2 linked regions of the Solidesulfovibrio magneticus RS-1 genome follow. The protein of the gene in region 1 binds, or shares a complex with, the protein of each later gene. Links are inferred from orthologs where the notes say so. Each region holds a gene or a part of one and is shown on either strand. Other genes may lie near its edges. The genes, in order: fliM and fliG.

Region 1 (7,305 bases):
AAAATGCCGATCCTGGTCCCGGACATGCCGCTTCGCTAACCCCGCACCTGCCCCTGGCCGAGCACCACGAACTTGGCGCTGGTCAGTTCCACCAGCCCCATGGGGCCGTAGGAATGGAGCTTGGAGGTGGAGATGCCGATCTCCGCGCCAAGGCCGAGTTCGCCGCCGTCGTTGAACCGCGTGGAGCAGTTGACGCCGACCATGGAGGCGTCGGCCCGGCGCAGGAAATCCATGGCCCGGTCATGGTTCTCGGTGCAGATGACCTCGGTGTGCCCGGAACCGTGGCGGTGGATGTGGGTGAGCGCTTCGTCCAGGGAATCGACAACCTTGACGGCCAAGATAAGGTCATGGAACTCGTGGCCGAAATCCTCGGGCATAGCCGCCACGGCTCCTTCGCCCAAAAGCGGCAGGGAGCGCGGGCAGGCCCGCATGGTCACGCCGACCCGGCGCAAGGCGTCGCCGATGCGGGGCAGGAAGGTCGGTGCGGCGTCGACGTGGACGAGCAGGCACTCCAGGGCGTTGCACACCCCCGGACGCTGGGCCTTGGCGTTGACTACGATGGTCTCGGCCCGGGCCTCGTCGGCCCCGCTGTCGATGTAGGCGTGGCACACGCCCTTGTAGTGTTTGAGCACCGGCATGGTGGCCTGGGAGACCACGGCCCGGATGAGCCCTTCCCCGCCGCGCGGGATCATGACATCGATGAGTTCGTCGAGCTTGCATAGGGCGGCTACGGCGGCCCGGTCGGCTGTGGGGACGAGCTGGGCGGCGTCGGCCGGCAGGCCCGACGCTTCCAAGGCTTCGCGCAATAGCCCGGCCAGGGCCAGGTTGGAGGCCAGGGCCTCGGAACCGCCCTTCAAGATGACGGCGTTGCCGGCCTTGAGGCACAAGATGGCGGCGTCGATGGTGACGTTGGGCCGGGATTCGTAGATCATGCAGATAACGCCCAAGGGCACGCGCATGCACCCGACGAGCAGGCCGTTTGGCCGGGGGCGCATGGACTCGATGGCCCCCACGGGGTCGGGCAAGGCGATGATCTCACGGCAGGCCTTGGCCATGCCGTCCATGACCGCCGGGGTCAGCGTCAGACGGTCCAGGCGCGGGGCATCCATGCCGGCCGCGCGCGCCTTTTCGAGGTCAGCGGCGTTGGCGGCCAGCACGCCTTCACGGCGGGTTTCCAGCAGCCCGGCGAGTCCGGCCAAAAAGGCGTCCTTGGCCGCGCCGGAAGCGGCGGCCATGGCCCGGGACGCTTCCTTGGCCTTTCGGGCCATGACTTCCATGTCGGCGGCAACGCTCATATGAACCTCCAGGATAGGGCGCGAAAAGTTGGCTGATAGCCCCTTGGCCCCGGAAAGTCAAAGCGCCTTTGCCGCCAGCGACACGCCGGCCACGATGTTGCCGCTGCGGGTTGCAACCTGCGCAAAGACGGCCTGGACCACGCCGAAGCCTGCTTGCGACAAGAGCCCCTCAAGCTCTTCAAACGTGAAATGGTGGGCCTGATACAGCACGACCCCGCCCTCGCGCACCAGAAAGCTTCCGGCCTCGCCGGTTTCGGCCAGACCGGCCTCGTAGCGGGCCCGATAATACGGCAGATCGGGATTGCGCAGGAAATCGCCCAGACACAGTAGGCCCTTGACCACCCGCCGGGCTTCGGCCAACACGGCCAGCCGGGCGGCCGGACTCGGCAGCGTGGTCATGACCGCCTGAAGCACGGCTACCTCAAAGGAAGCGTCAGCAAAGGGCAAGGCGGCAAGATCCGCCCGGACCACAGCCAACCCAAGCCCTGCGGCCAGGGCCAGACTCGGCGGATTGCAGTCGGCCCCGACATGGGACGCTCCAAGGCCGTCTCGGCGAAGCCCGGCCAGGGTCCGTCCCGGGCCGCAACCCAGGTCCACGATACGGTCTCCGGGGCCAATGAGCGCCCGCACTTCCGGGACAAGCTCCAGCGAAGACGGCACGGCGGCGGCATTTTCCCAATATATGGACATCATTATAATTAAGTCGCCCTTTCTGGCTCCGCGCTTTTCCGGTCGCCTCACTCCGCGTGCGTCATACCAAATATTGGTTGCGCAGGTCATGTCGGGCTTGCGCACCACGAACCACGTGTATGGGCGGCAACAGCTTTCCGCCCATGCTCAGGCAAACCGTGGCGCGACAGCACGTCAACGCGCAGAGTGTGTTTCAGTTTTTTAAAAAACCAAACACCTTTCGCCAGGATTGGTTTCGCCAGAACCAGGTAAATCTTATATCATTCTTAATTTATTATCAATATTAGCATGAAACACGTTGGCATGACAATTGATAATCATTCCGCGTCAATCAATCCGCCCTACAGGGAGAAGGCTATGGATGCTTTGCTGAAAAAACTCTTGCTCGTACTTGCCGCCGTCAGCCTGAGCCTGGCTGCCACGGCCGGCGGGGTCATGGCCCAGAACTTCTCGGCCGGAAGCTTCAACTTCGAACCCCGGTTCAGCGCCTACGGGACCACCAATCCTCGGGTCAACACCATCATGACCTACGGCGGCGCGCTCAATTATTATGTCTTCGACAACTTCGCCGTGGAAGCTGAAGGCATGGGCGTTTACATGGACCAGACCAAACGTTTTGAGACCGCCCTTGGCTACGGCAGCAAGTCCGATCCTGCCAACGGCATCGGCGCCAACTTCAACGTCCGCTGGCACTTCGTGGCCACCACCCAAGCCTCGGTCTTCGCCGGCGCGGGTTTCGGCGGCATGTGGGCCGACGCCAAGACCCCGTACAACGGTTTTGAAAACAACCTGACCGAGAACGGCGAGATCGGCGCGACCTATTCCCTGACCCAGCAGCTGAGCCTCAAAGGATCGGTCAAGTACCTCCACATCGGCCAGTTCAACAACCAGGGCATCAACGCCTTCGGCGGCACCCTGGGCCTTAATGTCAGCTTCTAGCCAGACCCGGGCGTTCGCCACGCCCGTTTGACCGGGGACGCCCCCGGAGGAAGGATCCGGCCGCCCCAACATGGGCGGCCGGTTTTCGTTTGCAGGCCTCCCTTTTCATTTCGCGCCGATAGCCCTATAGTGGTCCGATAAACGGCCGAAAGGTGCGGGCATGAGCAAAATTCTCGATCAGGACGAAGTCGATGCGCTGCTTCGGGGGTTATCCGGCGGCGAGATCGAAGCGGAAAACGACATTCTGGAGGACGACTCCGGGGTCGTGGTCTTCGACCTGTCCAACCAGGACCGCATCATCCGCGGCCGGATGCCGGTTCTGGAAATCATCAACGACCGCTTCGCCCGCCTGGCCTCCAACGCCATGGCCAACGCCATGCGCAAGCGCGCCGACGTCAACCCCATTTCCATCGACATGTCCAAGTTCGGGGACTTCATGCGCTCCCTGCCCGTCCCCACCTCCATCAACATCTTCAAGCTCGATCCGCTGCGCGGCAACGCCATCCTCGTTGTCGACTCCAGGCTGGTATTCGCCATGGTGGAGAGCTTTTTCGGCGGGGCCGGCTCCCAGCCCAAGATCGAGGGCCGGGATTTCACCCCTATCGAGCAGGCCATCATCAACCGAGTGGTGCGCATCGCCCTGGAAAACATGGAGGAATCCTGGCAGCCCGTTCACGAGGTCCACATCGAACTCGTGCGCAGCGAGGTCAATCCCCAGTTCGCGGCCATCGTGCCGCCAAGCGATGTCGTGGTCGTCGTGACCTTCGAGGTCGAACTCGAAAACGCCATCGGCTCGCTCATCGTCTGCCTGCCCTACGCCACCATCGAGCCCATCCGCTCCAAGCTCTACGCCTCGTTCCAGACCGAACGCCTGGAAGTGGACCATGCCTGGATCGCCCGGTTCAAGGAACGGCTCATGGAAACGCCCGTGGAACTCCTCGTGCGCTTTGGCCGCTCCCAGATCACCGGCCGCCAGTTGTTGTCGCTCAAGCCCGGGGACATCCTCATGCTCGAAAACGACGTGGACGAACTGCTGGAAGCCGAGATCCAGGGCGTTCGCAAGTTCCAGGGCATCCCGGGCCTGGTCAAGTCCAACAAGGCCTTCCAGATCGTCAAGGAAGAAGAGATTCGTCTCGAATAGCTTGGCTACACTTTTTTGTGTATCGACAACTACTTCCAATAGTTCATTTTTTCACAAACATTGCAAATGCGTCATGGTCACACCCTTGCGACCGTGATAGTTTCCCGTCTCGTGGAACCGCAAACCCTGGCTCTGTCCATCCTGCCCCAGCCCGATGACGCCACCTGCGGGCCGACCTGCCTGCACGCCGTCTACGGCTACTACGGCGACCACCTCCCTCTGGAGGACGTCATCGCCGAGGCTCCCACCCTGCCCGACGGCGGGACGCTTGGGGCCTATCTCGGCTGCCATGCCCTGCGGCGGGGCTACAAGGCCAAGCTCTACACCTTCGATCTCTCGGTCTTTGACGTCACCTGGTTCGCCCAGGACGTCGATCTGGCCGCCAAGCTGACCGAACAGTTGGTCGTCAAGACCGGCCGCCGTCTGCATCAGGCCTCGGCCGCCTATCTGGAATTCCTGCGCCTGGGCGGCCAGATTCGTTTTGAAGACCTGACCGCTCCGCTTATTCGCGACATCTTGAAGCGCGGCCGGCCCATCCTGGCCGGCTTGTCCGCCACCTATCTCTACCGCACCCCGCGCGAGCGCGACGTGGCCGGCAAGACCGTGTTCGACGATCTGCGCGGCAAGCCGTCCGGGCATTTCGTGGTGATAAACGGCTACGATTCCTCGGCCCGCGTCACCCATATCGCCGATCCGCTCCTGCCCAATCCCATCAGCCGCAGCCAATACTACGAGGTGACGCTCAATCATCTGGTCTGCGCCGTCATGCTTGGCGTCATCACCGACGACGCCAATCTGCTCGTGCTTTCGCCTCGAAAGAAAAGCCGGTCCGAGGACCGGCAAAGGAGTCTCTAGTGTCTGTTTTGGTGATCATGGAAAACCCCGAGGACTGTTCCCTGGTGTTTTCCGGCGTCGAACCCGTCGCCGCCCGCAGCTATCTGGCCGACGAGGCCTTCACCGCCCTGCGCGGGGTCAAGATCATCAACCTCTGCCGTTCCTTCCGCTACCAATCCATGGGCTATTACGTGTCGCTTCTGGCCGAAGCCCGGGGCCACAAGCCCATCCCGTCCATCACGGCCATCCAGGACATGAAGTCCGTGGGCATCATCCGGCTGGCCTCGGAAGAACTGGCCGAACTCCTGGAACGGGCCCTGGCCGACAGGCCGCAGGAAAAAATAAGCTTCTCGGCCTATTTCGGCAAAACGCCGGAAAAAGGCCTGGAACAGCTCGCCTCGCGGCTGTTCAAGCTCTTTCCCACGCCGTTTCTGCGGGCCGACTGCAACTGGCAAAACGGCTGGCAGCTCCAAAACGTCTCGCCTCTGCCTCTGCGCGACATCCCCGAGGAAGAGCGCGACTTTGCCGAGGCCGTGTCCACCGACTACTTCACCGGCAAAAAGCTCACCATCCCCAAGCGCCAAGTGAGCCGCTACGATCTGGCCATCCTCCACGACCCCGAGGAGGAACGCCCGCCTTCCGACGCCCGGGCCATCAAGCGCTTCGTCAAGGCCGCCGAGAACCTTGGCCTTGGCGTGGAGATCATCACCCGCGAGGATTCCAACCGCCTGTCGGAGTTCGACGCGCTGTTCATCCGCGAAACCACCAACGTCGATCACCACACCTACCGCATGGCCCGCAAGGCGGCGGCCGAAGGGCTGGTGGTCATCGACGACCCGGAATCCATCCTGCGTTGCTCCAACAAGGTCTATCTGGCCGAGGTGCTGTCGCGCCTGAAAATTCCGGCCCCCCGCACGGTTATCGCCCATTGCAAGAATATCGACCATATCCTGGAAGAGCTGCCCCTGCCCTGCGTGCTCAAGCAGCCCGACAGCGCCTTTTCCCAGGGCGTGGTGCTGGTGCGCGAATCCGACGCGCTCATGCAGGAGGCCAAGCGGCTTTTGTCCAAGTCCGATCTGGTCATCGCCCAGGAGTATCTGCCCTCGGAATACGACTGGCGCATCGGGGTGCTGGACAAGCGGCCGCTTTTTGCCTGCAAGTACTACATGGCCTCGGGCCATTGGCAGATCCTGCGCAAGGGCAAGTCCGGCAAGGACGTCTACGGCCGGGTGGAAACCCTGCCCGTGGCCAAGGCCCCCAAGAAGGTGGTCAACACGGCGCTCAAGGCGGCGGCGGCCATCGGCGACGGGCTTTACGGCGTGGATCTCAAGCAGGTGGGCGACAAGGTCTACGTCATCGAGGTCAACGACAACCCCAACATCGACGCCGGCTTCGAGGACGAGGTGCTGCAGGACGAACTCTATTTGCGCGTGGTGGAAGTCTTTCTCAAACGCATCGAACGCCGCAAAACCGGGAGCCTCAACGTATGAGCAAAGCCAGACATCTCTTCTCCGCTTTCGGCATTGAGATCGAATATATGATCGTTGACCGCGAAACCTTGGCGGTCCGGCCCATCGCCGACAAGCTGCTGGCCGCCGCCGGCGGCGTTCCGGACGCCAGCGACGTCGAACTGGGGCCGGTTACCTGGTCCAACGAACTGGTGGCCCATGTGCTGGAGATGAAGGTTAGCAAGCCCGCCAAGACCTTGAAGGGTCTGGCCGCCGCCTTTGCCGCCAGCGTGGCCAAAGCCGAGGAACTGCTGGCTCCCCACGGCGCGCGCCTGCTCCCCACCGGCGCCCATCCCCTCATGGACCCCTTCACGGAAACCGTGCTGTGGCCCCACGAGAGCAGCGAAATCTACAAGGCGTTCGACGCCATCTTCAATTGCAAGGGACATGGCTGGGCCAATCTGCAAAGCATGCACATCAACCTGCCTTTTGCCGGCGACGACGAGTTCGGCCGGCTCCATGCCGCCATTCGCGTGCTCATGCCCATCATGCCGGCCCTGGCCGCCTCCACGCCCATCCTCGACGGCAAGGCCACGCCTTGGCTCGATGCACGGATGCGCCACTACGCCCACAACGCCGACCGGGTGCCGGCAGTTATGGGCGCGGTGATCCCGGAAGCCGTTTTTTCCATCGACGAATACCACGCGCGCATTCTGGAGCCGCTCTACCGCGACATCGCCCCCCTGGACCCCAAGGGGGTGCTTCGCGGCGATTTCCTCAACGCCCGTGGGGCCATCCCGCGTTTCGAGCGCTCCACCATCGAAATCCGGGTGCTGGACACCCAGGAATGCCCGGCCGCCGACTTTGCCCTGGCCGACGTCGTGGTCTCGGCCCTCAAGGGGCTGGTGGAGGAACGCTGGTCCACCTATGAGGAGCAAAAAGCCTGGGCCACAAGCGA
Region 2 (7,325 bases), 2.6 Mb from region 1 along the record:
ATCCTCATGCCAAGAACCCCAACGCGCCGGCCGGCCGGCTCCACAGGCCCGCGACGCATGACGCTTTTGGGAAATTCGTCCGGCTTTATTAGAAAGTGAAACGAATAGGCGGCAAAAAATGCCCCCGGCCGCGCCGGGCTGATCGGGCTGGAACGCTTTTTGCCCAATAGGCTTTCGAAAACGGGCGGCCAGCCCGGAGACGACTCTCCCAAGCGGAGGAAACAGACCATGAAAACCATTTTTTCAAGCAATCTCGGGCTTCTCGGCAAGGTCATGGACCTGCATCAGGAGCGTCAGAATGTCGTCATGTCCAACCTGGCCAACCAGGACGTGCCCGCCTTCAAGGCCCGCACCCTGGAGTTCGAGCAGGAACTGCAGGCCGCGCTCAATATCGACGGCCGGGGCAAGATGACGCGCACCCAGGGCGGCCACATGCCCACGGTGTTCAATGCCGCCGGCTTCGAGGGCAACATCGACATGGGCTGGAAGCCCCGGGTCGTCCAGGGCCTGGACAGCGTGGACATGGATAAGGAAATGGCGGTCATGGCCAAGAATACGCTCATGTACAACGCCCTGACCGACATCACCAAGAAGAGTTTCGAAGGCCTGCAAAAGGTCATCATGGACGGAGGCAAGTAACATGGATCTCTTCACCGCAATGGACATCGGTTCGTCGGGCATGTCGGCCCAGCGGACCACCATGAACACCATCTCCATGAACCTGGCCAACATCAAGACCACCAGAACGGTCAACGGCGGCGGACCTTACGTGCGCAAGTCCGTCATGCTCGAATCGACTCCGGTGGACAGCCCGTTCTCCAAGGCCATGCAGTCGGCCCAGGACCGCGACCTGGCCGGCGTCAAGGTCACGAGCCTGGTCAACGACAACCGCCCGTTCCGCATGCAGTACGAGCCCGGCCACCCCGACGCCAACGCCGACGGCTACGTGGCCTATCCCGACATCAACGTGGTCGAGGAAATGGCCAACATGATCACGGCCATGCGCAGCTACGAAGCGTCCAGCTCGTCGATCGGCACCGTCAAGAACATGTTCAACAAGGCCCTGGAAATCGGCCGCAGCTAACGGAGAAGCGTCATGGCCATCCCTTCCCTCGCCCTCGCCGCCTACCAGAACGCCCTGTCCCAGTCCGGGGCCATCGAAGCCAAGGTGTCACGCTCCCTGGCCAAGCCGGCCGCGCCGGCCGAAGGGTTCGGCCAGATGCTCACCGACTCCGTCAAGCGCGTCAACGACATGCAAAACGGCAAGGACGCCATGGTCGAGTCCTTTGCCTCGGGCCAGACCCAAAACGTCCATGAACTCATGATCAATCTGCAAAAGGCCAGCTCCGCCATGCAGATGACCACGGCCGTGCGCGGCAAGGTCATCGAGGCCTACCGCGAACTCGTCAAGATCCAGTTCTAGCCCGCGCGACCGTAAACGAAGACCGCCAGGAGACCCGCCATGCCCGACTTCCTCAAGCAAAACTTCGAGAAGCTCATCCAGTACTGGTCCAACCGTTCCGCCGCCCAGCGCATCATGCTGGCCGGACTGGCCGCTTCCCTGGTCGCCGCCTTCGTGGTCATGCTGTTTATTCTCAACCAGCCCGACATGCGCGTACTCTACACCAACATGCCCCAGGAAGACGCCTCCCGGGTGGTGGAGCTCCTCAAGGCTTCCAAGACCCCCTACGAACTGCGCGACAACGGGGCCACCGTGCTGGTACCGGCCGAGGCCGTCTACGAGCAGCGCCTCAAGGTGGCCGGCGAAGGCGTCATGCGCGGCCAGGGCATCGGCTTCGAACTGTTTGACGAACTCAAGGTCGGCCAGACCGACTTCGTCCAGCGCATCAACTACACCCGGGCGCTGCAAGGCGAACTGGCCCGCACCATTTCCGAATTTCCCCAGGTCGAAAAGGCCCGCGTCCACTTGGTGCTGCCCCACAAGAGCCTTTTTATCGAAGAGCAGAAAAAGGCCACCGCCTCGGTGGTGCTGACCCTGCGCAAGGGCCAAAAACTTGACGCCAAGCAGCTCCAGGGCATCGTCAACCTCGTGGCCATGTCCGTGGAAGGCCTTACCCCCGACCACATCACCGTCACCGACACCGCCGGCCAGTCCCTGTATCAGCCGCGCGGCGACGGCGGCCTCGACGGTCTGACCACTACCCAGTTCGAATACAAGAACACCTTCGAATCCAACCTCGAAAACCGCCTCGAACAGATACTCACCCCCATCCTCGGCCCGGGGCGCTCCCTGGCCAAGGTCAACGCCGAGCTCGACTTTGCCCAGCGCACCATCCGCAAGGAACTCTACGACCCCAACGCCACCGTGGTGCGCAGCGAACAGAAAAGCGAGGAATCCACCTCCGGCACGGCGGCCGTGGACGCCTCGGGCGTCACCACCACCCCGCGCGGCGGCGGACAGGCCGTGCCCAACACCAATTTCCGGGGCGAAGGCTATTCCGGCACCGAGTCCACTCAGAAGTCCAACCGGGAAAACAAGACCACCAACTACGAGATCAACAAGGAAGAGCAAAACGTCGTCACCCCCGTTGGCGACTTGAAGCGCCAGTCCATAGCGGTTATCGTGGACGGGACCTATGAGAAGGTCGAGGGGACCAAGAACTGGAAGTTCGTGCCCCGCTCGGCCGAGGAACTGGAACGCATCAAGCAGATCGTGGCCCGGGCCGCCGGCCTGGACGCGGCGCGCGGCGACGAGATCCAGGTGTCGAGCTTCGAGTTCGGCGCGCCGGACGGATCGGCCGAGCCGAGCCTGGTGCAGACCATGCTGGAATACGCCCAGCGGCTGGGCAAGCCCTTCATCAACGGCCTGCTCATCTTCCTGTTCCTCATCCTGGTCGTGCGGCCGGTGGTGCTGGCGCTCATTCGTCCGCGGGTCACCGAAGAGGAGATCGAAACCTTGGAAAGACTGCCCGAAGGCGAAGCCCGGCTGGCCCTGGCCGAGGCCGTGGAAAGCGAAGAGGCGGCGGCCATGCTGGAACCCGGCCGCCAGTTCGAGCTGGCCAAGCACCTGGCCTTGCAACTGTTCGAAGAAAACATGGAGCAGTCCATCTCGCTGCTCAAGAGCTGGCTTAAGCAGGAGGCCTAATCCCCCATGCCCGCCATGATGTCCGGTCCGCAAAAGACCGCCGTTCTCTGTCTGGCCCTGGGCGAAAAGTTCGCCGGGGAGGTGTTCAAACGCCTGGATCGGCGCGAAATCGCCGCCATCTCCAAGGCCATGTTGGACATCGAAACCGTGCCCAAGGAACAGGTCGAGGAAGTGGTCCACGAGTTCAACGACGCCCTCCAGACCGGACGCGACATGGTCACGGGCGGCGCGGACCAGGTGCGCCGGCTGCTCTCCAAGACCCTGGACTCGGACACGGCCAAGTACATCATGGAAACCCTGGAGCTCGACACCGGCCCGACCCCGTTCCAGGAACTGGGCAACGTCTCGCCGCGCATCCTGGCCCAGATCCTGCGCAACGAGCATCCCCAGACCCTGGCCCTGATCCTTGGCCACCTGCACCCCGAGCAGGCCGCCGAACTGCTGCAGAACCTGCCCTCGGGCGTGCGCGCCGAGGTGCTCATGCGCTTGTCCAAGCTCGAAGCCGTGGCCGAGGACATGCTCATGGAAGTGGACAAGGTGCTGCAAAACCAGCTCATCGCCATGGGCGGCAAGGAAGGCAAGAAGGTCGGCGGCATCACCGCCGTGGCCGAAATCCTCAATGCCGTGGACCGGGCCACCGAAGAGGAAGTCCTCTCCGAGATCGAGGAAGAATCCGCCCAGACGGCCGAAGACATCCGCAACCTCATGTTCGTCTTCGAGGACATCAAGGCCCTGGACGACCGGGCCATCCGCGAACTGCTCAAGGAAGTCTCCAACGAGGAGCTCACCCAGGCCTTAAAGGGCGCTTCCGAGGAGCTGCGGGACAAGTTCTTCCGCAACCTTTCCGAGCGCGCCGCCAACATGATCCAGGAAGACCTGGAGATCATGGGTCCCATCCGCCTGGCCGAGGTCGAAGGCGCCCAGCAAAACGTGGTCAAGACCGTGCGGCGCCTGGAGGCCGAGGGCAAGATCGCCATAGGCCGCGGAGGCGGCGATGTCTTTGTCTGACGAAGAGGCGGCAAGCGTCCTCACCGGCCGGGTCATCCTCGGGCCGGGCCTGGCCGGCCCGGGCGAGACCACCGTGGCCGAGCTGGAAGCCCACCGCTCCCCCGAGGAACTCGAAAAGGTCGAGCTCCGATTCTGGGAACGCCTGCGGGCCAAGGCCACGGCCAAGGCCCAGACCATCCTCGCCGAGGCCATGGCCGAGGCCGAGCGCCTGCGCGAGACGGCCCGCCAGGAAGGCTACGCCGCCGGCCACGCCCAGGGCCGGGCCGACGCCGACGCGGCCGCCGCCGAAGCCGCCGCCGCCGCCGCCGCCGAATATGAAGCAACCCTGGCCCATCTGGCCGGCTCTTTCGGGGCCATGGCCGAGGCCCTGACCGGCGAGCGCGCCCGGGTGTGGGATCTGCAGCGCGACGAATTTCTGACGCTGCTGCGCCTGGCCGTGGAGCGCACCGTCAACGTGGCCATCGACGCCCGGCGCGAAGAGATCCTGGCGGCCCTGCTGCACGAAGCCCTGGAAGCCATCGACGCCAAGGCCGAACCCACCCTCACCGTCCACCCCGAGGACGAACCCCTCCTGCGCGAACTGCTCACGCGGGCCAAGGCCGAACGCCCGGCCCTGGCCCGGGTGTCCGTACGCGTCAATCCCGGGCTCATTCCCGGCAGCCTCTATCTCGAATACCCCGAAGGCCTGGTGGACAACACCATCGCCAGCCGGTTTGCCGAAGTCGAAGCGATTTTCGCCCATCTGGCCGCCGCCCCGGCTCCGGGCGAAGGCGGCGACGCGGCCCCCGACACCGCCCCGGCCGGCGACCTGACGCCGGGAGCGCCCGGAGACGGCCATGCCCACGGTTGACGCCGCCGGGGCCATTTCCCTGCTGTCGGCCATGCAGCCCATGAAGACCTACGGCAAGGTCTCCAAGGTCGTGGGGCTTATCGCCGAGGGGCGCGGCATCCGCGCGCCGGTGGGGTCGGTGTGCCACATGCTGCCCCAGGGCGAAGCCCCGGGCACGGAAGTGCCGGCCGAGGTGGTGGGCTTTCGCGACGGGGCGTGTCTGTTCATGCCCTACGGCGACCTGCGCGGCATTGCACCCGGGACCCTTATCCGCAACACCAGCACGCCGCCGCTGTTTCCGGTGGGCCGACGCTACCTCGGCCGGGTCATCGACGCCTTCGGCAACCCCATCGACAACGGCGATCCCGTCGTGCCGCGCCGCTTCAATCCCATTTTCGCCCCGGCCCCCTCGCCCATGGACCGGCCGCGCATCTGCGACCCCATGGATGTGGGCGTGCGGGCCATCAACGGCTGCCTGACGCTGGGCAAAGGCCAGCGCGTGGGCATCATGGCCGGTTCGGGCGTGGGCAAATCCACGCTCATGGGCATGATCGCCCGCAACACCGTGGCCGACGTCAACGTCATTGGGCTTGTGGGCGAACGCGGCCGCGAGCTGCGGGAATTTATTGAAAAGGACCTCGGCCCCGAGGGCATGGCCCGGTCGGTGGTGGTGGTGGCCACCTCGGACCAGAGTCCGCTCATCCGTATGCGGGCCGCCTACGCCGCCACGGCCATGGCCGAATTTTTCCGCGACGAAGGCAACGACGTCATCCTCATGATGGACTCCGTCACCCGCTTTGCCATGGCCGGCCGCGAGGTCGGTCTGGCTGCCGGCGAACCGCCGACCACGCGCGGCTATACGCCCTCGGTCTTCGCCCAGCTGCCCAAGCTCCTGGAGCGGGCCGGCCGCAATGGCCTCGGCAGCATCACCGGCATCTACACCGTGCTGGTCGACGGCGACGATTTCAACGAACCCATCGCCGACAGCGTGCGCTCCATCCTTGACGGGCATATCGTCCTGACCCGCGACCTGGCCGACCAGGGGCATTTCCCGGCCATCGACGTGCTGCGAAGCATCAGCCGTCTGCGCTCCGACGTGACGCCCAAAGACGCCCTTGCCGCCTCGCGCGAGCTCATCCGGCTGCTGGCCACCTACCGGCGCGTGGAAGACATGGTCAACATCGGGGCCTACGCCCGGGGGGCCAACCCGGAAATCGACCGAGCCATCGACATGATCGGCCCCATCAACACCTTCCTGCGCCAGGACGTGGCCGAACGGCAAAGCCTGGAAGAGTGCTTCCAGGCCGTCATCGCCCTGATCGGCAAGAAGTAATTTCGGCTTCCGCCGCCCGCCGTCCTTGCCTGCCGCCCGCCCCCGGGCTACATCTTCCTGCCCCGACGCCTTTTTTCCTCACCGGCCTGGATGCGGCCGAAACCGGCGCGGCCGTGGCCAACAACGGCCGGCTGCGCGCCAAGCGTTCGGGAACGCGCCTCAACCACCAACCGGACCACTGCCATGAACCCCGCCTGCAAGGACATCACCTCGTTTCTCGTCATGGACATCCTCGAACGCGCCCAGGCCATCGAGGCGGCGGGCCACCGCGTCATCCACCTGGAGATCGGCGAACCAGATTTCGACATTCCCGAGTGCGTCAAGGACGCGGCGCAAAAGGCCGTGGCCGAGGGGCGCACCCACTACACCCACAGCCTGGGCATCCTTGAGCTGCGCGAGGCCCTGTGCGCCCTTTACGCCGACGAATACGGCGTGAAGATCAGTCCGGAGCGGATTCTGGTCGCCGGCGGCACCTCGCCGGCCATGCTGCTGGCCTTCGGCGTCCTGGCCCGGCCGGGCAAGCACATGCTGCTCACCGATCCGGCCTATGCCTGCTACCCCAATTTCCTGCGCTTTACCGGACTGACGCCGCGTTATGTGGCCGTGGACGAAGAAGACGGCTTCCAGTGGACGCCGGAGCGTATCTGGGAGTCGGTCAGCGAGGACACCGCCGCCATCCTGCTCAATTCCCCGGCCAACCCCACCGGCACGCTGCTGTCCGAGGCCGCCTTGGAGACCGCCTGCGCCTGCGGCGCGCCGGTGGTGTCCGACGAAATCTACCACGGACTGACCTACGCCGGCCCGGCCCGCAGCGCCCTGCAGTTTTCCGACGACGCTCTGGTGTTAAACGGCTTTTCCAAGCGCTTCGCCATGACCGGGCTGCGCCTGGGCTATCTCATCGCGCCGCCGTCGCTCATGCCGCTTTTGCAAAAGCTTCAGCAAAACCTGTTCATCTGCGCCTCGTCCGTGGCCCAATGGGCCGGGCTGGCCGCGCTGTCCCCGGACGGGCTGGCCGCGGCCGAGGTCATGCGCCAGACTTACGACGCCCG

What was found.
Region 2: the proteins of fliM (region 1) and fliG are in contact, whole or in part, in a crystal structure (PDB 4QRM), measured with the Thermotoga maritima proteins. The link is inferred for Solidesulfovibrio magneticus RS-1 from one-to-one orthologs. Residues at the interface, in WP_004081085.1 of Thermotoga maritima: Tyr124, Leu127, Asp128, Ile130, Met131, Gly132, Gly133, Pro134, Glu136, Pro139, Arg141, Thr144, Glu145, Ile146, Glu147, Ser149, Ile150, Lys153; in WP_004082903.1 of Thermotoga maritima: Phe122, Ser125, Glu126, His127, Pro128, Gln129, Thr130, Val133, Glu157, Arg161, Leu164, Leu165, Arg167, Ser169, Glu171, Val172, Glu175, Ile176, Asn179, Lys182.

The regions. Positions count from the first base shown.
Region 1 is NC_012796.1:2,530,314-2,537,618, forward strand. Bases 2,288-5,074 are described here. They hold fliM (flagellar motor switch protein FliM), read left to right. Parts: upstream 2,288-3,084; coding sequence 3,085-4,065; downstream 4,066-5,074. Other genes in these bases: DMR_RS10750 (outer membrane beta-barrel protein), read left to right, coding at 2,343-2,924; DMR_RS10760 (C39 family peptidase), read left to right, coding at 4,159-4,920; DMR_RS10765 (RimK family protein), read left to right, coding at 4,920-5,074. Outside these bases: nadD (nicotinate (nicotinamide) nucleotide adenylyltransferase), read right to left, coding at 1-26; DMR_RS10740 (glutamate-5-semialdehyde dehydrogenase), read right to left, coding at 36-1,307; DMR_RS10745 (class I SAM-dependent methyltransferase), read right to left, coding at 1,353-1,988; more of DMR_RS10765, read left to right, coding at 5,075-6,389; DMR_RS10770 (carboxylate-amine ligase), read left to right, coding at 6,386-7,305. UniProt on the Bacillus subtilis protein: One of the proteins that forms a switch complex that is proposed to be located at the base of the basal body.
Region 2 is NC_012796.1:5,109,695-5,117,019, forward strand. Bases 2,307-5,113 are described here. They hold fliG (flagellar motor switch protein FliG), read left to right. Parts: upstream 2,307-3,112; coding sequence 3,113-4,114; downstream 4,115-5,113. Other genes in these bases: fliF (flagellar basal-body MS-ring/collar protein FliF), read left to right, coding at 2,307-3,106; DMR_RS21280 (FliH/SctL family protein), read left to right, coding at 4,101-4,964; DMR_RS21285 (FliI/YscN family ATPase), read left to right, coding at 4,951-5,113. In the rest of the region: flagellar basal body rod protein FlgB, read left to right, coding at 229-639; flagellar basal body rod protein FlgC, read left to right, coding at 641-1,084; flagellar hook-basal body complex protein FliE, read left to right, coding at 1,097-1,423; more of fliF, read left to right, coding at 1,463-2,306; more of DMR_RS21285, read left to right, coding at 5,114-6,276; DMR_RS21290 (pyridoxal phosphate-dependent aminotransferase), read left to right, coding at 6,460-7,325. UniProt on the Bacillus subtilis protein: One of the proteins that forms a switch complex that is proposed to be located at the base of the basal body.